One region of the Shinella sp. GW821-FHT10F02 genome, then DNA from elsewhere that is predicted to be linked to it. Evidence: riboswitches for the same ligand, from Rfam matches in the RefSeq annotation. Region 1 holds a riboswitch; each other region holds the start of a gene.
What was found. Region 1 has a riboswitch for thiamine pyrophosphate ahead of thiD (bifunctional hydroxymethylpyrimidine kinase/phosphomethylpyrimidine kinase). Riboswitches for the same ligand answer to the same signal wherever they lie in the genome.
Positions count from the first base shown of each region.

Region 2: another riboswitch for thiamine pyrophosphate. It lies ahead of thiC (phosphomethylpyrimidine synthase ThiC); the one in region 1 lies ahead of thiD (bifunctional hydroxymethylpyrimidine kinase/phosphomethylpyrimidine kinase).
Region 3: another riboswitch for thiamine pyrophosphate. It lies ahead of thiB (thiamine ABC transporter substrate binding subunit); the one in region 1 lies ahead of thiD (bifunctional hydroxymethylpyrimidine kinase/phosphomethylpyrimidine kinase).

Region 1 is NZ_JBXASL010000004.1:429,075-436,374, forward strand. It holds gene coaBC (bifunctional phosphopantothenoylcysteine decarboxylase/phosphopantothenate--cysteine ligase CoaBC) at 1-631, shown strand, start outside; gene AC1RWL_RS15210 (class II glutamine amidotransferase) at 624-1,445, opposite strand; gene AC1RWL_RS15215 (GFA family protein) at 1,691-2,095, shown strand; gene AC1RWL_RS15220 (AraC family transcriptional regulator) at 2,098-2,898, shown strand; gene AC1RWL_RS15225 (LysE family translocator) at 2,972-3,586, shown strand; gene thiD (bifunctional hydroxymethylpyrimidine kinase/phosphomethylpyrimidine kinase) at 3,583-4,392, opposite strand; TPP riboswitch at 4,434-4,528, opposite strand; gene AC1RWL_RS15235 (peptide chain release factor 3) at 4,587-6,167, opposite strand; gene dut (dUTP diphosphatase) at 6,261-6,734, shown strand; gene AC1RWL_RS15245 (GNAT family N-acetyltransferase) at 6,739-7,300, shown strand, end outside.
Region 2 is NZ_JBXASL010000007.1:187,897-195,196, forward strand. It holds gene AC1RWL_RS22155 (YqaA family protein) at 44-481, shown strand; gene AC1RWL_RS22160 (sigma-70 family RNA polymerase sigma factor) at 536-1,081, shown strand; gene AC1RWL_RS22165 (anti-sigma factor family protein) at 1,068-1,841, shown strand; gene AC1RWL_RS22170 (Bax inhibitor-1/YccA family protein) at 1,870-2,586, shown strand; TPP riboswitch at 2,722-2,838, shown strand; gene thiC (phosphomethylpyrimidine synthase ThiC) at 2,931-4,751, shown strand; gene thiO (glycine oxidase ThiO) at 4,754-5,740, shown strand; gene thiS (sulfur carrier protein ThiS) at 5,737-5,934, shown strand; gene AC1RWL_RS22190 (thiazole synthase) at 5,936-6,709, shown strand; gene AC1RWL_RS22195 (thiamine phosphate synthase) at 6,706-7,300, shown strand, end outside.
Region 3 is NZ_JBXASL010000005.1:275,362-282,661, forward strand. It holds gene AC1RWL_RS17460 (ABC-F family ATP-binding cassette domain-containing protein) at 1-1,709, opposite strand, end outside; gene AC1RWL_RS17465 (thiamine diphosphokinase) at 1,713-2,378, opposite strand; gene AC1RWL_RS17470 (hypothetical protein) at 2,512-2,688, opposite strand; TPP riboswitch at 2,828-2,942, shown strand; gene thiB (thiamine ABC transporter substrate binding subunit) at 2,984-3,991, shown strand; gene thiP (thiamine/thiamine pyrophosphate ABC transporter permease) at 3,996-5,621, shown strand; gene thiQ (thiamine ABC transporter ATP-binding protein) at 5,614-6,333, shown strand; gene AC1RWL_RS17490 (M48 family metalloprotease) at 6,574-7,300, shown strand, end outside.

The sequences.
Region 1 (7,300 bases):
CGCGATCGTTACCTCCGGCCCGACGCATGAGCCAATCGATCCGGTGCGCTACATCGCCAACCGCTCCTCCGGCCGCCAGGGGCATGCCATCGCCGCAGCGCTCGCCCGGCTGGGCGCAAAGGTGACGCTCGTCTCCGGCCCCGTCACATTGCCCGACCCGTCAGGTGTGACCGTGGTCAAGGTGGAGCGGGCGGACGACATGTTGCAGGCGGTGCTGGCCGCGCTGCCGGCGGATATAGCGGTGATGGTCGCGGCCGTCGCCGACTGGCGCGTCGCGACGCCGAATGCAGAAAAGATCAAGAAGCAGCCGGGCGAAGGCCCCCCGCCGCTGATGCTTGCGGAAAACCCGGATATACTGAAGACCGTCGGCCATCATGCGAAGCGGCCGAAAGTCGTCGTCGGCTTTGCCGCGGAGACGCAGGACGTCGAGAACAATGGCCGGGTGAAACTTCAGAAGAAGGGCGCCGACCTCATCGTCGCCAATGACGTTTCGCCGGAAACCGGCATCATGGGCGGCACGCGCAACAGCGTGAAGCTGATCACCGCCGCCGGCATCGAGGAATGGCCGGAGCTTTCCAAGGAAGACGTCGCCGGCCGCTTGGCCGACTGGATTGGCGGAAAACTTACCTGACGAGGGCGAGCTTCGTGTCCATGCCACTTGCCGGGCGTCCTGCCGGCGAGAAGATGCGCACGTCGACGCCGTTTTCGCCCAGCACGACGGCGCTGCCATCCGGGATTTCCACCCAGGCTTCCGTGTCGTCGTTCAAGGGCTCGGAGACGAGGCAGTAGCCGCCCGTCGCGCCCATCGGGGCGGCGTAAAGCGTGGGGGCTGCGTAGTCGGTCGCGTAGCGCACGGCGTAGAGCTGGTCGCCATCGGTGAAGGCTGCGGTGAAGCGCACGAGCACGCGGCGCTCCAGGTGGGCCGCCAGCCGCTCGACGAAGGCGATCGTCTCGGCCATGGCACCGAGCGGGTCGCGCGCCAGGCCGAATTGCAGGGCGAGCAGGAAGAGCAGCTCCGAATCCGTCGAGCCGGTACGGGCATTGTAGAGATCGTTGTCGAGCATGGTTTCGAGCGGCCGGCGCAGGTGCTCGAAATCGGCGATCTGGCCATTGTGCATGAAGGACCAGATGCCGTTGACGAAGGGATGGCAATTGTCGCGCCGCGTGCCGCCGCCGGTGGCGGCCCGCACATGGGCGAGGAAGAGCGGCGAGCGCACCTGGCGGGCGATGCTGCGCAGGTTGCAGTCGGACCAGGCGGGCAGGATATCGCGGTAGCGGCCGGGCTCCGGGCGCTCGCCATACCAGGCGATGCCGAAACCGTCGCCATTGGTCGCCGTCTTGGCGCGGGTGGCGCAGTGGGATTGTTCGATGAGCGAGTGGGCGGGCGAGGACACCAGTTCCTCGAGGTAAAGCGGTTCTCCGCGATAGGCTGCCCAACGGCACATGAGGCTATTCTCGCTTTCGAAGACCGGCGACGAACCGGTGTTTGACCAGACGCATTAACCATGGCACTGCCCTGATTTTCAACGCAAATGGGTAAAAATGCGTTAACGAATGTAAACGGGCCGAAACCATGCGTGTCATTCTGATGACAGGGCGCGAGGTTGGCAGTTTCTTGCGGAACAGGATGCCCCTGCGGTTGACGGTGCGGCATCGCGGCCTATCCTTTCCGGTGAGAGAAGGATGCAGCATGAAAATCGACGGGCAGTGCCATTGCGGCTTCGTGACCTATGAGGCCGAGATCGACCCGGACAAGGTGGCGATCTGTCATTGCACGGATTGCCAGAGGCTGACCGGCTCGCCCTATCGCGTCACCGCAAGCGTGCCGCGCGATGCTCTGCGCCTCACCGCAAACCCGCCGAAACTCTACACCAAGAGCGCCGAGAGCGGCCGCAAGCGCCTGCTCTATTTCTGCCCGGAATGCGGCACGCCACTTTTTTCGACCGGAACGGGCGAAGCAGCCGAGACCTGGGGCATCCGCTGGGGCAGCATCAACCAGCGCGCCGGCCTGAAACCGGTGCGCCAGATCTGGTGCACCTCCGCCACCGACTGGTTCGGCGAAACGGCCGCCCTTCCCGGCGTGCTGCGGGATTGATCATGGCAGCCGAGCGCTTCCAGATCTTCAGGACGGGCATCGACGGCATCGAGGCCGTCATCGCCGACAGCCGCCTGAGTTTCGCGCGCCACACGCATGAGACCTACGGCATCGGCGTTGTCGAGCGCGGCGCGCAGAAATCGGCAAGCGGGCGCGGCATGGTCGAGGCCGAAGCCGGCAACACCATCACCGTCAATCCCGGCGAGGTGCATGACGGCGCACCACTCGGCGACGCCCCGCGTGCCTGGCGCATGCTCTACATGCAGCCGGCGATCGTTGCGGCTGCGGTGGAGGATATTTTCGAGGGCCGGCCGCGCGAGGAATTTCATGCGCCGGTGCTGGAGGATGGCCGCATCGCCAGGCTCGTCTCGGCGTTGCTCGCCTCCCTGCTCGACGAACACGCCGCTGGCCTCGCCCGGGACGAGCGCCTCCTCCTGCTGCTCGCCGCCGCCTTGCAGGAGCGGACACCGCAGCGGGAAACCATCGCCTCATCGGCCATTGCGCAAGCCCGCAACCGGCTCGACGAAGACCCGGCCGCCGCCGTCACGCTGGACGATCTTGCGGCGGATTGCGGGCTTGGCCGCTTCCGGCTGGTGCGCGATTTCGCCCGCAGCACGGGCCTGACGCCGCATGCCTATCTGCTCCAGCGCCGGACGGAGCGCGCGCGGCGGCTGATCGCGACGGGCACCTCGCTCGCCGAAGCCGCCATCGAGGCGGGGTTTGCCGACCAGAGCCACATGACGCGCAATTTCACGCGCCGCTACGGCTATACGCCGGGCGCCTATCTCGCTGCCCGCGCCTGACTGCAATTTCGTTCAAGACCACCGCCGCCCTTCCGGTGTTTCCTACCGCCTCCCCGCCGCATGGAAACCGAACATGACCACAGAATTCCTTATCACCTCGCTCGTCGTCATCCTCCTGCCGGGCACCGGCGTGATCTACACGCTGGCGCTCGGCATCAGCGGCGGCTTTCGCGCCGGCCTGCTTGCCGCCTTCGGCTGCACGCTCGGCATCATCCCGCATATCGTCGCCTCCGTCGTCGGGCTTGCCGCGGTGCTGCATGCGAGCGCGCTCGCCTTCGAGGTGCTGCGCTATGTCGGTGTCGCCTACCTGCTCTTCATCGCCTGGAGCATGCTGAAGGACAGCAACGCGCTGGATCTCGGGCCGGATCAGGCGCCCGCCGAAAAGGCGCTGCGCATCGTGCGCAAGGGCATCCTCACCAACATCTTCAATCCGAAACTCTCGCTGTTCTTCCTGGCCTTCTTGCCGCAATTCGTGCCGGCGGAGGCGTCCGACGCCACGGCGCAGATGCTCTATCTCGGCGGTATCTTCATGCTGATGACCTTCCTCGTCTTCGCCCTCTACGGCGCGCTCGCCGCGGGGCTGCGTCAGCAGGTGCTGAGCCGGCCAAGGATCATGGTGTGGACGCAGCGCAGCTTCGCCGCAGCGCTCGGCCTGATGGGCTTGCGGCTCGCGCTGGCCGACCGCTAGTTCCAGAGCGCGTGGAAATGGTGCAGCGGTCCATGGCCGGAGCCGACGGACAGCGCATCGGAGCTGCGCACAGCACCGGCGATGAAACTCTTCGCCGCCGCCGCGGCATCGGCAAGCGTGCGCCCTTTGCCGAGCTCTGCGGCAATCGCGCTCGACAGCGAGCAGCCGGTGCCATGGGTGTTGCGCGTCAGCACGCGCACGCCTTCGAACCAGTGCAGCCGGTCTGGCGTTGCCAGCACATCCGGGCTTTCGGTGCCCGGCAGGTGCCCGCCCTTGAGCAGCACCGCCTTCGGCCCGAGCGTAAGAAGCCGCCGCGCCTGGTCCTCCATGCCCGCCCGGTCCACGGCCTCCGGCTCGCCCAGGAGGGCAGCGGCTTCCGGCAGGTTCGGCGTCAGCACGGTGGCGCGCGGCAGCAGCCGGCGCGTCAGTGCCTCGACCGCCTCCCGAGCCAGCAGCGACGCGCCGCCCTTGGCGACCATTACCGGATCGAGCACGATCGGCAGGCCGCGGCGCGACGACAGGCTGTTGGCAACGGCTTCCGCGATCTCGGCCGACGCGATCATGCCGATCTTCACGGCATCGACGCGCACATCGCTGAAGACATCCGCGATCTGCGCCGCGACGAAGGCCGGCGGCACGAGATGCACGCCGAAGACGCCTTGCGTGTTCTGCGCCGTCAGCGCGGTCAGCACCGCCATGCCGTAGGTCCCGCGGGCCGCAAAGGTCTTGAGGTCGGCCTGGATGCCGGCGCCGCCCGATGGGTCGGACCCTGCGATCGAGAGTATGTTTGCAATCGTGTCGGCCATCTCGCCTCCCTGCGACGAAGGCGGCCAACAGGCGCCAGCAAGCCGGCACCCGTTCGACTCCCTCCGCCGGCATGATCCGGTTCAGGTTCAAAGGGTGCTTCTCAGCCCGCTCACGCGGACGCCCCCGTCTCGGGGGCGATTTTCGCAAATGATGCGGCACCTGTCACGCCGAAAGTGGCAAGTGCGCGATCCGATCACGCCTTGGTGACGTGGTATTCCTTGATGGCGACCATTTTGATCGCCGGATAGCGCTCCGATTCGTAGCGCAGCGAGAAGGAATCCTGCGCCAGGAACACCGGGTCGCCATCGAGGTCGCGGGCGATATCGCCACGGCGCTGGGTGACGAATTTTTCGAGTTCGGCCGCGCTATCCGACGAAATCCAGCGGCAGACGGAGAAGCGCGACATTTCGAAGGAGACCGGCAAGCCGTATTCCCCTTGAAGCCGCTCCTTCAAGACGTCGAGCTGCAGTGCGCCGACGACGCCGACGATGGCGGGCGAGCCATCCTCCGGCGAGAAGAGCTGCACGACGCCCTCTTCCGCCATCTGCTGGAGCGCTTCCTTCAGCTTCTTCGCCTTCATGGCGTCTTCCAGCCGCACGCGGCGCAGAATTTCCGGCGCGAAGTTCGGCACGCCTTCGAAGACCAGCGCCTCGCCTTCCGTCAGCGTATCGCCGATGCGGAGCGTGCCGTGGTTGGGAATGCCCACCACGTCGCCGGCATAGGCCGTATCGGCGAGCTGGCGCTGCGAGGCGAAGAAGAACTGCGGCGCGGAAAGGCCGATCTGCTTGCCGGTGCGGGCAAGGCGCACCTTCATGCCGCGCTCCAGCATGCCGGAGCAGACGCGGGCAAAGGCGATGCGGTCGCGGTGGTTCGGGTCCATGTTCGCCTGGATCTTGAAGACGAAGGCCGTCATCTTGTCCTCGGACGCATGAACCTTGCGCACATCCGCCACCTGGTCGCGCGGCGGCGGGGCTACGGCGCCGAGCGCATTGATAAGGTCGCGCACGCCGAAATTGCGCAGCGCCGAGCCGAAGAAGACCGGCGTCAGGTGACCTTCGAGGAAAGCCTCGCGATCGAACGGCCGGCAGGCCTCGCGGGCAAGCTCCAGCTCCTCGATGAAGGCATCCCGTTCGTTTTCCGGCAGGTTTTTCGCCACCACCGTCGCATCGTCGATCTTCGTCGGCTGCACCTGCGTATCCGAGCCGCGGAAGGTGCGGTCGGCTAGATGATAGGAGCCGCAGAACGACTTGGAACGGCCGACGGGCCAGGTGATCGGCGCCGTATCGAGCGCCAGCTTCTCTTCCACCTCGTCCAAAATCTCGAACGGGTCGCGGCTCTCGCGGTCCATCTTGTTGACGAAGGTGATGATCGGGATGTCGCGCAGGCGGCAGACCTCGAACAGTTTTAGCGTCCGCGGCTCGATGCCCTTGGCGGCGTCGATGACCATGACCGCCGCATCCACCGCCGTCAGCGTGCGGTAGGTGTCGTCCGCGAAGTCCTCGTGGCCGGGGGTGTCGAGAATGTTGAAGACGTTGCCGTCATATTCGAAGGTCATCACGGAGGTCACGACCGAGATGCCGCGTTCGCGTTCGATTTTCATCCAGTCCGAGCGGGTCTGGATGCGGTCCTTCTTCGCCTTCACCTCACCGGCGAGCTGGATGGCGCCGCCGAACAGGAGCAGCTTTTCGGTGAGGGTGGTTTTACCGGCGTCCGGGTGCGCGATGATCGCGAAGGTGCGGCGGCGGGAGACCGCCTCGGCAAGGGTTTCGGCCATTTTCTGCAATATCCTGTGAGTTGCCGCGGTCTTTACAGGCTCCGCCCCGAAGATGCAATTGACGGGATTGTGCCGTGGCCGGCTTATGGGCGCATGAACGCGCACGCCCCCACCCAGCCCACCCTTTCGCTCGTCCGCCTGCCGCATGGCGAGGGCATCGAGCTTCCCGCCTACGAAACGACGGGCGCCGCCGGCATGGACCTCCGCGCCGGCGTGGCCGTGGATGCGCCGCTGACGCTGGCACCGGGAAAACGCGCGCTCGTGCCGACCGGTTTCATCTTCGAAATCCCGCATGGCTACGAGGGGCAGATCCGTCCCCGCTCCGGCCTCGCCTTCAAGCACGGCATCACCTGCCTCAATACGCCGGGCACCGTGGATAGCGATTATCGCGGCGAGGTGAAGGTGCTGCTCGCCAATCTCGGCGAAGAACCTTTCGTCATCGAGCGCGGCATGCGCATCGCGCAGATGGTGATTGCGCCCGTCACGCAGGTCGCCGTGCGCGAGGCGGCGGAAACCAGCGAAACCACCCGCGGCGCCGGCGGCTTCGGCTCCACGGGCGTGCGCTAACACCATGCCTACCGACCGGCCGGGGCTGGTCTTCCGCTCCGACCATCTCGGCGACACCGCCGCCTGGCGCGCGCTTGCCGACCTGCTGGAAGACACGTTCAGCATCGACATCACCGCGCTCGACCGGCTGGGCGGGCCGGACCCGACCAGCGTGCCCTTCGCGTGGTTCGACGCGAACGGCACCTGCGTGGCCAATATCAGCGTCTTCTCGCTGCCGCTCGTCATCAACGGCACCTTCGTGCGCGCCGCCGGCCTGCAATCCGGCGCCGTGCGGCCGAGCCATCGCGGCCAGGGGCTTTTTCGCGATGTGATGGAGGCAGCGCTCGACCATTGCGACGCGGAAGGGTTCGAAGCCGTCGCGCTGTTGACCGACAAGCCCGACCTCTACGCGCGCCTTGGTTTTCGCACGCTGGCGCAGCACCGGTTTGCCGGCGCTGCGCCCGAGGGTGGGCGCGTCGGCCCGGTTCGGCGGCTCGACATCGGAAGCGAAGCCGACATTGCCTTGCTTAGCCGGCTACTGGATAGCCGCCGGCCGGTGTCCGACCGTTTCGCGCCGCTGCGGCAGC
Region 2 (7,300 bases), on a different contig from region 1:
CCTGACCTTCCGGATCGGTTGCCTTGCCCCTAGCCCATATCCAATGAGCACGCTCGCAGCCTATGGCGGCCTTTTCCTGGCCGCGCTCATCGCCGCGACCATCCTTCCCGCCCAGTCGGAAGCGGTTCTGGCTGGCCTGCTGGCGACCGAAACCTACTCGCCGGCATTGCTGATCCTCGTCGCCGGCATTGGCAATGTGCTCGGGTCCGTCATCAACTGGCTGCTCGGCCGCGGCGTGGAGCGTTTTCGCGAGGCCCGCTGGTTTCCCGTCAGCGCCAAGAACCTCGACCGCGCCGGGCGCTGGTATCGCAAATACGGCTGGTGGAGCCTGCTTTTGAGCTGGATGCCGATCATCGGCGATCCGCTGACGGTTGCCGCCGGCATCATGCGCGAGCCGTTTCCGCGGTTCCTGCTCGTGGTCGCAATCGCGAAGTTCGGCCGCTACATCGCGCTGGCCGCCATCGTGCTGCACTGGCTGTGAACTTTTTTATGCGCGCGATGGAATGAGGATCGTTCGGCTCTCGTATACTGGGTCATGAACGGAAAGACACCCGGCTTCAACGTGATCGGACAGCTTGCAGCGCTCAGGCGCTACGCGCTGTCGCTCGTCCGCAATCCGGACGATGCCGAAGACCTCGTGCATGACGCGCTGGTGAAGGCCTATGAGCGCCAGTCGACCTTTCGCACCGGCGCCAATGTGCGCAACTGGCTGATGTCGATCCTGCACAACGCCCATGTCGATCGTCTGCGCCAGCGCCGCTCGCAACAGCGCCGTCACGACGCGGCCGCGGAACTGGGCGAGACCTCCGTGCCGGCGAACCAGGATCATTCGGTGCGCCTGACGCAACTACGCAACGCCTTCTTCGCGCTCTCGGAAGAGCAGCGCGCCGCGTTGCATCTCGTTGCGATCGAGGAACTTTCCTATCAGGAGGCTGCCGATACGCTCGGCATTCCGGTCGGCACGCTGATGTCCCGTGTGGCCCGCGCCCGGGAGCGCCTGCGCGCCTTTGAACAGAACGGTGCTACCGCGACCGTCCCCCATCTCAGAATCGTCGGAGGCACTGGCGATGACCAGCAATGACCCGATCCTCGAATCCGATCTCAATGCCTATGTCGACGACCAGCTCGCCGTCGGCCGGCGCATCGAGGTCGAGGCTTACCTTTCGGAACGGCCGGAGATCGCCGCACAGATCATGAAGGATTTGCGCGTGCGCGACGAACTGCGTCTGGCGCTCGCCGATCACCGTGCTGTGACGCGGCAGGCGACGCGCGAAGCCGCGCGCCTGCTGGAACGCTCGCTCGCCCGCCGCCGCATCTTCTCCGTCTTCCGTCGCGCCGCTGCCATCGCCCTGTTCGTGGCCGCCGGCTGGACCGCGCATGCCGTGCTCGGCCCCTTCGGCGCGACCGAGGTCATCGCCTCCACCCCGCCGCCCGCCTTCGTGGAAGAAGCCGTGCGGGCGCACAAGACCACCCTCATCCGCGATGCGATGAGCTCGCAGCCGGAGGCCGCCGTCTTCGACCCGGCCGAAATCCGCTCCGCGACGGCGATCGTCCTGCCGGACCTGCCGAAGGGCTGGGCCGTGGTCGACACGCAGGTCTTCCCCTCGGCCTATGGCCCGAGCGTCGAGCTGGTGCTGGAGCCGAAAAAGGACGAACGCCTGTCGCTCTTCGCCGTGCGGCCCGACTCGTTCGGCGTGCAGCACGTCCTGCTCTTCCACGCCGACAATGCCCGTGCCGCCTACTGGCAGATCGGCGACGTCGCCTATGCGCTGGTGTCGGAAAGCCGCAAGGCCGACGACCTGGCAGAGACCGCGCGGGACCTCTCGCGCACGCTTTACTGATCAACCGTTCCACCGAAGGAGACCCATGATGGAACCCGTACAACAGCGATTTGGCTATGGCGCGCAGGCGCAGTCGGCCGCCCTCTTCGACGAGGGCCTGCGCAAGCACATGCTGCGCGTCTACAACTACATGGGCGCAGGCCTGGTCATCACCGGCCTCATCGCCTTCTTCGTCGGCTCGACGCCGGCACTCTACGTGCCGATCTTCTCCTCCCCGCTCAAGTGGGTGGTGATGCTGGCGCCGCTCGCCTTCGTCTTCTTCTTCTCGTTCAAGATCCAGACGATGTCGGCCAGCACCGCACAAGCGACCTTCTGGGCCTTCTGCGCCGTCATGGGCCTGTCGCTCGCCTCGGTGTTCCTCGTCTTCACCGGCATGAGCATCGCCCGCACCTTCTTCATCGCCGCCACGATGTTCGGTACGACGAGCCTCTACGGCTACGTCACGAAGCGTGACCTGTCGAAGTTCGGCTCGTTCCTGATCATGGGCCTGATCGGCGTGGTCATCGCCTCGATCGTCAACATCTTCCTCGGCTCCACCGCCCTGCAGTTCGCGATTTCCGTGATCGGCATCGTCGTGTTCGTCGGCCTCACCGCCTGGGACACGCAGAACATCAAGGAACAGTATGCCGAAAACATCGACCAGGAATCGCAGCAGAAGATGGCTGTGTTTGGTGCGCTCTCGCTCTACCTGAACTTCGTCAACATCTTCCAGCTGCTGCTGAACTTCACCGGCGAACGCGAATAGTTTTCGCTAATGATTTCAAAGGGAACGGCGGGGAAAAACCCCGCCGTTTCTTTTTGTATGCGGCGCAACTTAAAGTAAGTAAAAACTTACATATTTTACCGTGTTGACAAATCATCTCCGAGCGTCTTTGCTTAAAGCATTCACCAGGGGGGTCCCGACAAGGGGCTGAGATTCTGCTGGCTTTCGCAGCGCAGTGACCCGTTGAACCTGATCCAGTTCATACTGGCGTAGGGACGGTGCAAGCGCTGTAGACTCGTATTCCGCTCCCCGGATTCCGTGTCGGCGTCTTTCCATCATTCCGGCTCTAGGACTGGGTCTCCAACTTTGAACCTTGGAGCCTCACGATGAATATTGCCGCCCAAAAGCTCACCCCCACCGTCACTACCGGCGCCCTGCCCGCCTCGCGGAAAATCCACATTCCCGGCGAGCAGCACCCGGATATCCGCGTGCCGCTGCGCGAAATCGCCCTGCACCCGACCGCCGGCGAACCGCCGGTCGTGGTCTACGATGCCTCCGGTCCCTACACCGACCCCACCCATGTCGTTGCGATCGAAAGCGGCCTGCCGCGGCTGCGCGAAAGCTGGGTCGCCGCCCGTGGCGACGTGCAGGATTACGAGGGCCGCCATATCCGCCCGGAGGACAACGGCTTTGCCACCGGCGAGCGGCTGACGCCGGAATTCCCCATCCGCAACCACCCGCGCCGGGCGAAGGACGGCAAGGCGGTGACGCAGCTTGCCTATGCGCGGGCCGGCATACTCACCCCGGAGATGGAATTCATCGCCATCCGCGAAAACCTCGGCCGCAAGGCCGTGAAGGAAGCGCTCATCCGCGATGGCGAGAGCTTTGGCGCGCATATTCCGGATTTCGTCACGCCGGAGTTTGTCCGCCAGGAAGTCGCGAGCGGCCGCGCCGTCATCCCCGCCAACATCAATCACCCTGAAGCCGAGCCGATGATCATCGGCCGGAATTTCCTGGTGAAGATCAACGCCAATATCGGTAATTCCGCCGTCACCTCCTCCATGGCCGAGGAAGTGGAGAAGATGGTCTGGGCGATCCGCTGGGGTGCCGACACGGTCATGGACCTGTCGACCGGGCGCAACATCCACAATATCCGCGAATGGATCATCCGCAATGCGCCGGTCCCGATCGGCACCGTACCGCTCTACCAGGCTCTGGAGAAAGTGAACGGCATTGCCGAGGACCTCACTTGGGAGGTCTATCGTGACACGCTGATCGAGCAGGCCGAACAGGGCGTCGACTATTTCACCATCCATGCCGGCGTGCGGCTCGCCTATATCCCGCTCACCGTCAACCGCGTCACGGGCATCGTTTCGCGCGGCGGCTCGATCATGGCGAAGTGGTGTCTTCATCACCACCGCGAAAGCTTCCTCTACGAACATTTCGACGAGATCTGCGACATCGCGCGGGCCTATGACGTCACCTTCTCGCTCGGCGACGGCCTGCGCCCGGGCTCGATTGCCGACGCCAACGATGCCGCACAGTTTGCCGAACTGGAGACGCTTGGCGAGCTGACCAAAATCGCGTGGGCGAAGGACTGCCAGGTCATGATCGAAGGCCCCGGCCATGTGCCGATGCACAAGATCAAGGAGAACATGGACAAGCAGCTGAAGGTCTGCGGCGAGGCCCCTTTCTACACGCTCGGGCCGCTGACGACCGACATCGCGCCCGGCTACGACCACATCACCTCCGGCATCGGTGCTGCGATGATCGGCTGGTTCGGCACCGCCATGCTCTGCTACGTCACGCCGAAGGAACATCTCGGCCTGCCGGACCGCGACGACGTGAAGGTCGGCGTCATTACCTACAAGATCGCCGCGCATGCCGCCGATCTCGCCAAGGGCCACCCGGCGGCGAAACTGCGCGACGACGCCCTGTCGCGCGCCCGTTTCGAGTTCCGCTGGGAGGACCAGTTCAACCTGTCGCTTGACCCGGAGACGGCACGATCCTTCCACGACGAAACGCTGCCCAAGGAGGCGCACAAGGTCGCGCATTTCTGCTCCATGTGCGGCCCGAAATTCTGCTCCATGCGCATCTCGCACGATATCCGCGCCGAAGCGCAGAAGGAGGGGCTGGAGGCGATGGCGGCAAAGTTCCGCGAGGGCGGCGATCTCTACATGCCGCTCGAAACAACAGCCGGAGAGTGACCATGCGCATCCTCGTCAAGGGGGCCGGCGTCGCCGGCCTCACGGTCGCCTGGCAACTCTATCGCCACGGTTTCGACGTCACGATCAGGGAGCGCGCCGAAAAGGCCGGCGCCGGCGCCTCCGGTTTCGCCGGCGGCATGCTGGCGCCGTGGTGCGAGCGGGAAAGCGCGGAAGAGCCAGTGCTCACACTCGGTCGCCTCGCCGCCGACTGGTGGGAAGCGGCCGTCCCCGGCCATGTGCACCGCCGGGGAACGCTGGTCGTCGCCGGCGGGCGCGATGCCGGCGAACTCGACCGCTTCGCTGGCGGCACTAGCGGCTGGGAATGGCTGGACGATGCGGGGATTTCGGCTCTGGAGCCGGATCTCGCCGGGCGCTTCCGCAAGGCGCTGTTCTTCCGGCAGGAGGCGCATCTCGATCCGCGGAAGGCGCTTTCCGCTTTGACCGCCGGGCTTGAGGACGGCCGCATGCGCTTCCTCTTCGGCCAGGCCGGGGAGCCGAACGAAGGCCGCTACGACCGGGTGATCGACTGCACGGGCGCCTCGCGGATCGGCCACATGCCGGAGCTGCGTGGCGTGCGCGGCGAGATGTTTTGCCTCGAAACCGGCGAAATAAAACTCTCCCGCCCCGTCCGCTTACTGCATCCGCGCTATCCCATCTACATCGTGCCGCGCGAAAAGAACCGCTTCATGGTGGGCGCGACGATGGTCGAAAGCGAGGATGCCGGCCCGATCACCGCCCGCTCGCTGATGGAGCTGCTGAACGCCGCCTATGCGCTGCACCCCACCTTTGGCGAGGCGCGGCTTGCGGAAACCGGTGCCGGCGTGCGCCCCGCCTTCCCCGACAATCTTCCGCGCGTGACGGAGGACGGCAACACCATTCATGTCAACGGACTCTACCGCCACGGCTTCCTGCTGGCGCCGGCCATGGCCGGAGAGGTCGCGCGGCGCCTCGTCGCGCAACAGCAGCAACCGGAAAGGAGGGCGTCATGACCTTCATCATCAACGGCGAGGAACAGGATGTCGCGGCCAAGACGCTCGCCGACCTGCTCTCCGCCCTCGACTACGAGGGTGACTGGTTGGCGACAGCCGTGAACGGCGAGCTGGTGCACCGCGAGGACCGCGATGCCTTCACGCTCGCCGCGCGCGACCGCATCGAAATCCTCTCGCCCATGCAGGGAGGCTGAGATGCTGAAGCTCTACGACGTCGAGGTACAGTCCCGCCTCCTGCTCGGCACCGCCCGCTATCCCTCTCCCGCCATCCTCGCGGAAGCCGTGCGGCGCTCGAAGGCGGAAATCGTCACCGTATCGCTGCGCCGGGAGACGGCCGGCGGCAAGGGCGGTGGCGCCTTCTTCGAGCTGATCCGCGAGCTTGGCGTGCGCGTTCTGCCCAACACGGCCGGCTGCCATAGCGTTCAGGAGGCCGTGCTGACGGCGAAGATGGCGCGCGAGGTTTTCCGCACCGACTGGATCAAGCTGGAGGTGATCGGCCATCACGACACGCTGCAACCCGATGTCTTCGGCCTCGTCGAGGCAGCGCGCATCCTGACCGACGAGGGTTTTCAGGTCTTCCCCTATACGACCGACGACCTCGTCGTCGCGGAAAAGCTGCTCGAAGCCGGCTGCCGCGTGCTGATGCCCTGGTGCGCGCCGATCGGCTCGGCCATGGGGCCGGTGAACCCGATGGCGCTGCGCACCTTCCGGGCACATTTTCCGGATACCCCGCTGATCGTCGACGCCGGTATCGGCCGCCCCTCGCATGCCGCATCCGTCATGGAACTCGGCTACGACGCCGTGCTGCTCAACACCGCCGTCGCCGGCGCAGGTGATCCCGCCGCCATGGCCGAGGCCTTCGCGCTCGCCATCGATGCAGGCCGGCTTGCCCACAAGGCCGTACCGCTGGAGCCGCGCGACATGGCGGTTCCTTCCACCCCCGTCATCGGAAAGGCCGTCTTCTCATGAAGCTCGACCCCTTCTACCTCATCGTCGACAGTGCCGACTGGATCGAGCGCCTCGTGCCGATCGGCGTGAAACTCGTGCAACTGCGCATGAAGGATTTGCCGGACGAGAGGCTGCGCGCCGAAATCCGCCGCGCCAAAACCATCTGCGCCGACCACAACTGCCAGCTCATCATCAACGACTACTGGCAGATCGCCATGGAGGAAGGCTGCGATTTCGTGCATCTCGGCCAGGAGGACTTGGCAGAAGCCGACGTCGCCGCCATCCGCGCCGCCGGACTGAAGCTCGGCCTCTCCACCCATGACGAGGCCGAACTTGATATCGCGCTCAGGGAAAAACCCGACTACGTGGCGCTCGGCCCGGTCTGGCCGACGATCCTCAAGAAAATGAAATGGGCGCCGCAGGGCTTCGAGCGGCTAAGCGACTGGAAAGCGCGCGTCGCGCCCATCCCCCTCGTCGCCATCGGCGGCCTCAATCCGGATCGCCTGGAGGCCGTCTTCGAAAACGGTGCCGACAGCGCCGCCGTGGTGACCGACATCACGCTGAACGCCAATCCCGAAGCGCGCACGCGCGAATGGATCGAGCGCACGGGGC
Region 3 (7,300 bases), on a different contig from region 1:
GGATCCTTGGTGAAGAGCGCGGGATCGGCCATCTTCGCCTCGCGGGCGGCGATCTCCTTTTCCGCCTTCTCCATTTCCTTGGGCAGGTTTTCGAGCGCGAATTTCTGCTTGTAGGAGAGTTTCGCCTTGCCTTTTGCTTCCGCAGGCGCCGCGGTATCGACCGTCTTCGCCTTCTCGGCCTTGTCCGCCCGCCGCTTCTCCTCGATTGCGCCGCGGCGCTGCGCCATCATGTCGGTATAGCCGCCGGCATATTCGATCCAGCGGCCGTCCGGGTTTTCCGGATCGGCAGGCGCGATGGTCGAGGTCACGGTGCGGTCGAGGAAGTCACGATCGTGGCTGACGAGCAGCACGGTGCCGGCAAAGCCCGCGACGATCTCCTGCAACAGGTCGAGCGTCTCGATGTCGAGGTCGTTGGTCGGTTCGTCGAGGATGAGCAGGTTCGTCGGGCGCGACAGGATGCGCGCCAGCATGAGGCGCGCGCGCTCGCCGCCGGACAGGTTGCGGATCGGCGTGCGGGACTGTTCGGGCTGGAACAGGAATTCCTTCATGTAGCCGGTGACGTGGCGCTGTTCGCCGTTGACGAGAAGCGTCTCGCCGCGCCCGTCGGTGAGATAATGGCCGAGCGTGTCGTCGAGGTTCAGGTCCTCGCGGCGCTGGTCGAGCGTGGCGATTTCGAGGTTCGTGCCGAGCTTCACCGTGCCGCTGTCGGGCGCGAGCTGGCCGGTCAGCATCTTGAGCAGCGTCGTCTTGCCGGCGCCGTTCGGGCCGACGAGGCCGATGCAATCGCCGCGGTGCACGCGGATCGAGAAGGGCGCGACGATGGTGCGCTCGCCGTAAGCCTTGGTGATCTTGTCCGCCTCGATCACCAGCTTGCCGGATTCCTGGGCGTCGGAGGCACTCGCCTGCACGCTGCCCTGCGGGCCTTTGTGGCCGCGATAGCGCGAGCGCAGATCGTGCAGCGCGCCGAGGCGGCGCATGTTGCGCTTGCGGCGCGCCGTCACGCCGTAGCGCAGCCAGTGCTCCTCGCGCTCGATCGCCTTGCCGAGCTTGTGCTGTTCCAGCTCTTCGGCCTCCAGCACCTCGTCGCGCCAGGCTTCGAAATGGCCGAAACCGCGGTTCAGCCGCCGCGACTGGCCGCGATCGAGCCAGACGGTGGCGTTGGAGACCTTTTCGAGGAAACGACGGTCATGCGAGATGACGACGAGGGCCGAGCGGGTTGATTGCAGCTCGCCTTCCAGCCATTCGATGGTCGGCAGGTCCAGATGGTTGGTCGGCTCGTCGAGCAGAAGGATGTCCGGCTCCGGCGCCATGACGCGGGCGAGTGCGGCGCGGCGCGCCTCGCCGCCCGAAAGCGATGCCGGGTGCTCGGCGCCGGTCAGCCCCAGATGTTCGAGTAGGTAGGTCACGCGGTAGGGATCGTCGCTCGGGCCGAGGCCGGCTTCGGCATAGGCGGCGACCGTCTCGTAGCCGTCGAAATCCGGCGCCTGGTGCAGGTAGCGGATGGTGGCGGACGGGTGGCGGAACACCTCGCCGGACTGCGCTTCCGCCAGGCCGGCGGCGATTTTCATCAGCGTCGACTTGCCCGAGCCGTTGCGGCCGACAAGGGAGATGCGGTCGCCGGGCTCCACTTGCAGGCTGGCGCCGGCAAGCAGCGGCGTGCCGCCGAAGCTCAGGAAGATATCGTCGAGTTTGAGGATGGGCGGTGCCAAGGGTCAGGCTCCTGAAAGGTCATAGGGCCGGGCGATGACGATCGCGCGGCCGGAGGCGAGCGAAAGGCGAACGGGGCCTTCCGCGACGTTGGAAATGGTGCGCGACGAGCCGAAGGGCAAGGAAAAGTCCTTCAGCGGATAACGCACATTGCCGATATCGAGGCCGGCAAGCGGCGAGAGGCCGAGCACGGAAAACAGGCTGCCCTTCGGCAGGTCGATCTCGCGCGTGCCGGGCAGCAGAGGCCAGGCCTCCTCCGTGCCGGAGGTGAGCTTTATGGCAAAACCCTGCTCTTCCAGCGAAACGGCGTGGATGAGGTGCATCAGCGCATGGTCGGAGCGTTCGCCGCCCAGCGCGCCGGCCAGCACGATTTTTCGCGCGCCGCGCTCGATGGCGACCGCGACGGCGATGGCGCCATCGGTCTCGTTCTTGGCGACGGGATAGGGTTGGCGCTCGATATTCGGCCAGGCGTCCAGCAGTTCCGGCGGGGTGGAATCGAAATCGCCGACCCAGATTTCCGGCCTCACGCCGAGCGCCGCCGCATGGCGCATGCCGCCATCGGCCGCCACGAAACGCGCGCCAGCGACATCCGCGGCAAGGCGCGGCGTCGCCTGGAGCGCGCCTCCCAGGAGGACGACGAAGAACGGGTCTGTCGGTGCGGGCACGGTCATGGCTGATGCCCTTAGCGCATGTTCTCCAGAAAGGGAAAGATTTTGGCGGGACGCCTGTCGTAACCGCAAACGGCAAAGGACCCGGATGCAGGGGACATCCGGGCCTTCGGGGAGGTCAGCGGCGTAAGAAGGCTTACTTGCAGACCTTGATCTTCTTGATGATGACGTTGCCGTAGTAGTCGTAGGACTTCACCTTCTTGATGAAGCAATGCGGCTTGTAGCCGTAGCTGTAATAGCCGGCCTGTGACGGGGCGGCGAAGGAGATGGCGGCGACGGCGGCGATGGCGGCGGAAATGATGATCTTGCGCATGGAAGTTTCTCCTGATCTCTGAGGGATGAGCCTCTCTCATCCAGTGATCAGACTTTCCCGCATCGCCCGGCCGCGCGCTGTTCCGCATGGAACAGGGCCTTGCCTCTTGCGTAGCGCTGCAAGCGGGATTATGCCTTGCCTTGCTCTAACGGGGTGCCACGCGGGTTTTCGACTCACTGGCTGAGAGGCGGTTTCGCCAACCCGAAGAACCTGATCCGGCTCGTACCGGCGGAGGGATTAGACGGCACATTCCAGCGCCCTATTCCCGTTTTGTGAACAGACCAGGGAGGCGCCGATGCGCAAGACATTCCTCACCTCGATTGCGGCCCTTGCCGTTTCCTTCGCCTTGCCTGCGCTGGCGCAGGAAAAGACGCTGACCGTCTATACCTATGAGAGCTTCGTTTCCGAATGGGGTCCGGGGCCGAAGGTTGCTGAAGCCTTCGCCAAGACCTGCGGCTGCAAGGTCGAATGGGTCGGCGTCGCCGATGGCGTCGAGCTGCTGACGCGCCTCAAGCTCGAAGGCGAGGGCACCAAGGCCGACGTGGTGCTCGGCCTCGACACCAACCTCATCACCGAGGCGAAGGCGACCGGGCTCTTCGAGGCGCATGGTCTTTCGCCCGAGGGCCTGACGGTGCCGGGCGGCTTTTCCGACGATACGTTCCTGCCCTACGATTACGGCCATTTCGCCGTCATCTACGACACCGAGACGGTGAAGACGCCGCCGACGAGCCTGAAGGAACTGGTCGAGGGTGACCCGTCGCAGAAAATCGTCATCGAGGATCCGCGCACCTCAACGCCGGGGCTCGGCCTGCTGCTCTGGGTGAAGTCGGTCTATGGCGACAAGTCCGGCGAGGCTTGGGGCAAGCTGAAGGATCGCGTGCTGACGGTCACGCCCGGCTGGTCGGAGGCTTACGGCCTCTTCACCAAGGGCGAGGCGCCGATGGTGCTGTCCTATACGACGTCGCCGGCCTATCACGTCATCGCCGAAAACACCGAGCGCTACAAGGCGGCCGCCTTCTCCGAAGGACACTATGTGCAGATCGAGGTGGCGGGCCTGACGCGCACCTCCGACGACAAGGATCTTGCGCGGCAGTTCCTGACCTTCATGACGGGGCCGGATTTCCAGTCGATCATTCCGGAAACCAACTGGATGATGCCGGCCGGCAAGACCAAGGACCCGCTGCCTGCCGCCTTCGACGCGCTGGTGAAGCCGGAAAAGACGTTCCTGATGTCGTCCGACGAGGTGGCGGCCAACCGCAAGGCCTGGATCGACGAGTGGCTCGCCGCCATGAGCGCCAAATAAGGTGATGTTCTTCGCCCGCGCCGAACGCCGGACGCTGCGCGTCGCCGGGGGGCTTGCCCTCGGCGTCGTGCTCGTCTTCGTCGGCGCGGCGACGGCCGTGCTTCTGGCGCATGCGGGCGGCGGGGGCGGTGCGCCGCTCTTCGACGCCTATATCTGGCGGGTCGCGCAGTTCACGCTGCTGCAGGCGACGCTGTCGACCCTGCTCTCCATCGTGCTCGCCATTCCCGTCGCCCGGGCACTCGCCCGGCAGCGGGATTTTTGGGGGCGGGTCTGGATCATCCGGCTTTCCGTCGTGCCGCTCGGCCTGCCGGCGCTGGTGGCCGCACTTGGGGTCATAGAGATCTGGGGGCGGCAGGGCGTCGTCAATGATCTTTTACGGCTCGGGGGCTTGCAAAATCCCGTCAGCGTCTATGGGCTCACCGGCATCCTGATCGCCCATGTCTTCTTCAACCTGCCGCTCGCCGCGCGCTTCCTGCTCGCCGCCCTCGATCGCATTCCGCCGGAATACTGGCTGAGTTCGGCCAATCTCGGCATGGGCAACGGCGCGGTGTTCCGGCTGATCGAATGGCCGGTGATCCGCCGCGTGCTGCCGGGCATAGCGGGCCTCGTCTTCATGCTCTGCGCGACGAGTTTCACCATCGTGCTGACGCTTGGCGGCGGGCCTGCGGCAACCACCATCGAGGTGGCGATCTACCAGGCGCTGCGCTTCGATTTCGATCCCCAGCGCGCCGTGCTGCTCGCCTTTCTGCAAATCCTGGTCACGGCGGCGCTGCTCTGGCTGATCTCGCTGTTCGGCCGGCCGCCGGACGAGGGGGTGACGGCAGGCCGCGCGATCCGCCGTTTCGATGGCCGCCGCCGGCGCGTAACCGACGGTTTCGTCATCCTCGCCTTCACGCTGTTCACCGCGGCGCCGCTCGCGGCCACCCTTGCCTCCGGCCTTGCCGCGGATTTCGGCCGGCTGGCGGTCGATCCGCTGCTGCACAGGGCGCTGTTCACCAGCCTCGCCATCTCCTTTGCCTCGGCCAGCCTCAGCCTTGCGATTGCGCTGCCCATCGTGCTCGTGCCGCGCCTTGCCGAGACCGGCGATGCCGGCCTCACGACGCGGCTGATCGGCCGGGCGCTGCCGGCCACGGGCTCGCTGATCCTGCTGGTGCCGCCGGTCGTCGTCGCGACGGGGTGGTTCCTGGTGCTGCGCCTGTTCGGCGAGACCGGGCGTTTCGCGCCCGCCGTCATCACCGTCATCAATGCGCTGATGGCGCTGCCCTTCGTCGTGCGCGTGCTGGAGCCCGCCTATCGCACGCATCTGTCGCGCACCGCGCGGCTGGCGCTGAGCCTCGGCGTCACCGGCATGCATCGCCTGCGATGGATCGACTGGCCGGCACTGAAGAAGCCCTTCCTCACCGCCTTCGCCTTCGCCATGGCGCTGTCGCTCGGCGATCTCGGCGCAGTCGCCATCTTCGGTGCGGATGGCTTCGTGACGCTGCCCTGGCTGCTCTTCTCCCGCATGGCGAGCTATCGCACGGCGGACGCCGCGGGCATCGCGCTGATCCTCGGCGTGATATGCCTTCTGCTGACGCTGCCCTCGACCGCCGCGGACCGAACGACCGAAAGACCTGCCGCCGATGCCTGATACCGCGATCCGCCTTTCCGACGTCACCGTGCGTTTCGACGAGAAGCGGCTCGCCTTCGATTGCACCATCCCCGCCGGTGCCGCGGTTGCCGTCGCAGGCCCGTCGGGTGCGGGAAAGTCCACGTTGTTCAACGTGATCGCCGGCTTCCAGAAACCGGCGACGGGCAAGGTCATGCTGCTCGGCGAGGACATGGCGGCGCGCGATCCCGCGGAGCGCCCGGTCTCGATCATCTTCCAGGACAACAATCTCTTCGCGCATCTGAGCGTCGCCGAAAATGTCGGGCTCGGCATCGATCCGGGGCTGAAGCTCGATACGGCGGCGCGCCAGCGCGTGTTCTCTGCGCTGTCGCGCGTCGGGCTCGGCGGCTACGAGCGCCGCATGCCGGGCTCGCTTTCCGGCGGCGAGCGGCAGCGGGTGGCGCTCGCCCGCGCACTGGTGCGGCGCCGGCCGATCCTGCTGCTCGACGAGCCCTTTGCAGCGCTCGACCCGGCCATGCGGGCGGACATGGCAAAACTGCTCTCGGAGCTTCGCGCCGAGACGAAGAGCACCCTGCTCTTCATCACCCACCAGCCGGAGGATATCCGCCGGCTTGCCGACCGGGTGATGTTCCTGGAGGCGGGCACGATCCTGCTCGATGCGCCGGTGGATGAATTCCTCGTGAGCCGGCATCCACCAGCCGTTGCAAAATTCCTCGGTCATTCCGCGATTTAGCGGGCTGGGGCTGTTTTTGCCCCGCCACCCCGCCACAATTTGGACGCCCCCCTGTGTCACCGGAGCCACAAGGGAACCGTTTGTCGAATCGGGAGTTGCCGGCCGGGTATGGTGCGTCTATCTCATCCATTCGAAGGCGCGAACATGGGTGTTTCGACTGCACCTAAAGGTTGCGGTTCGGGCGTGGACCCTTTAGGGCTGTGGGCAGAAGAGATGGCGAAAGCAACGCAGGAAGCTGCAATGGTATCCGGGCGCGGGGTTTTGAGACCCGTCGCGGCGCTGGTGCTTGCCGGCATGCTGCTGTCCGGCTGCCAGTCGATCATCGAGCAGACCTATGAGCCGACGATCTCGCCGTCCTCCAATCCGCAGATCGTCGAAGAGGTGCAGAAGAACGATCCGCGCGCCCAGATGGGTGCGCGCGAGCATCCGCGCATCGTCGCGAGCTATGGCGGCGAATACAAGGACGCCAAAACCGAGCGGCTCGTCGCCCGCATTGCCGGCGCGCTGACGCTGGTCTCGGAAAACCCAAACCAGTCCTATCGCATCACCATCCTGAATTCTCCGGCGATCAACGCCTTCGCGCTGCCGGGCGGTTATCTTTACGTGACGCGCGGCCTGCTGGCACTCGCCAACGACGCCTCGGAAGTGGCGGCCGTGCTGTCGCACGAGATGGCGCACGTCACTGCCAACCACGGCATTGAGCGGCAGAAGAAGGAAGAGGCGGAAGTCATCGCGAGCCGCGTGGTGGCCGAAGTGCTCTCCAGCAACATCGCCGGCAAGCAGGCGCTGGCGCGCGGAAAGTTGCGGCTTGCCGCGTTCTCGCGCAACCAGGAGCTCCAGGCCGATGTCATCGGCGTGCGCATGCTGGGCGAGGCGGGCTACGATCCCTATGCGGCGGCGCGCTTCCTCGATTCCATGGCCGCCTATGCGCGCTTCACCGCGGTCGATCCCGATTCCGACCAGAGCT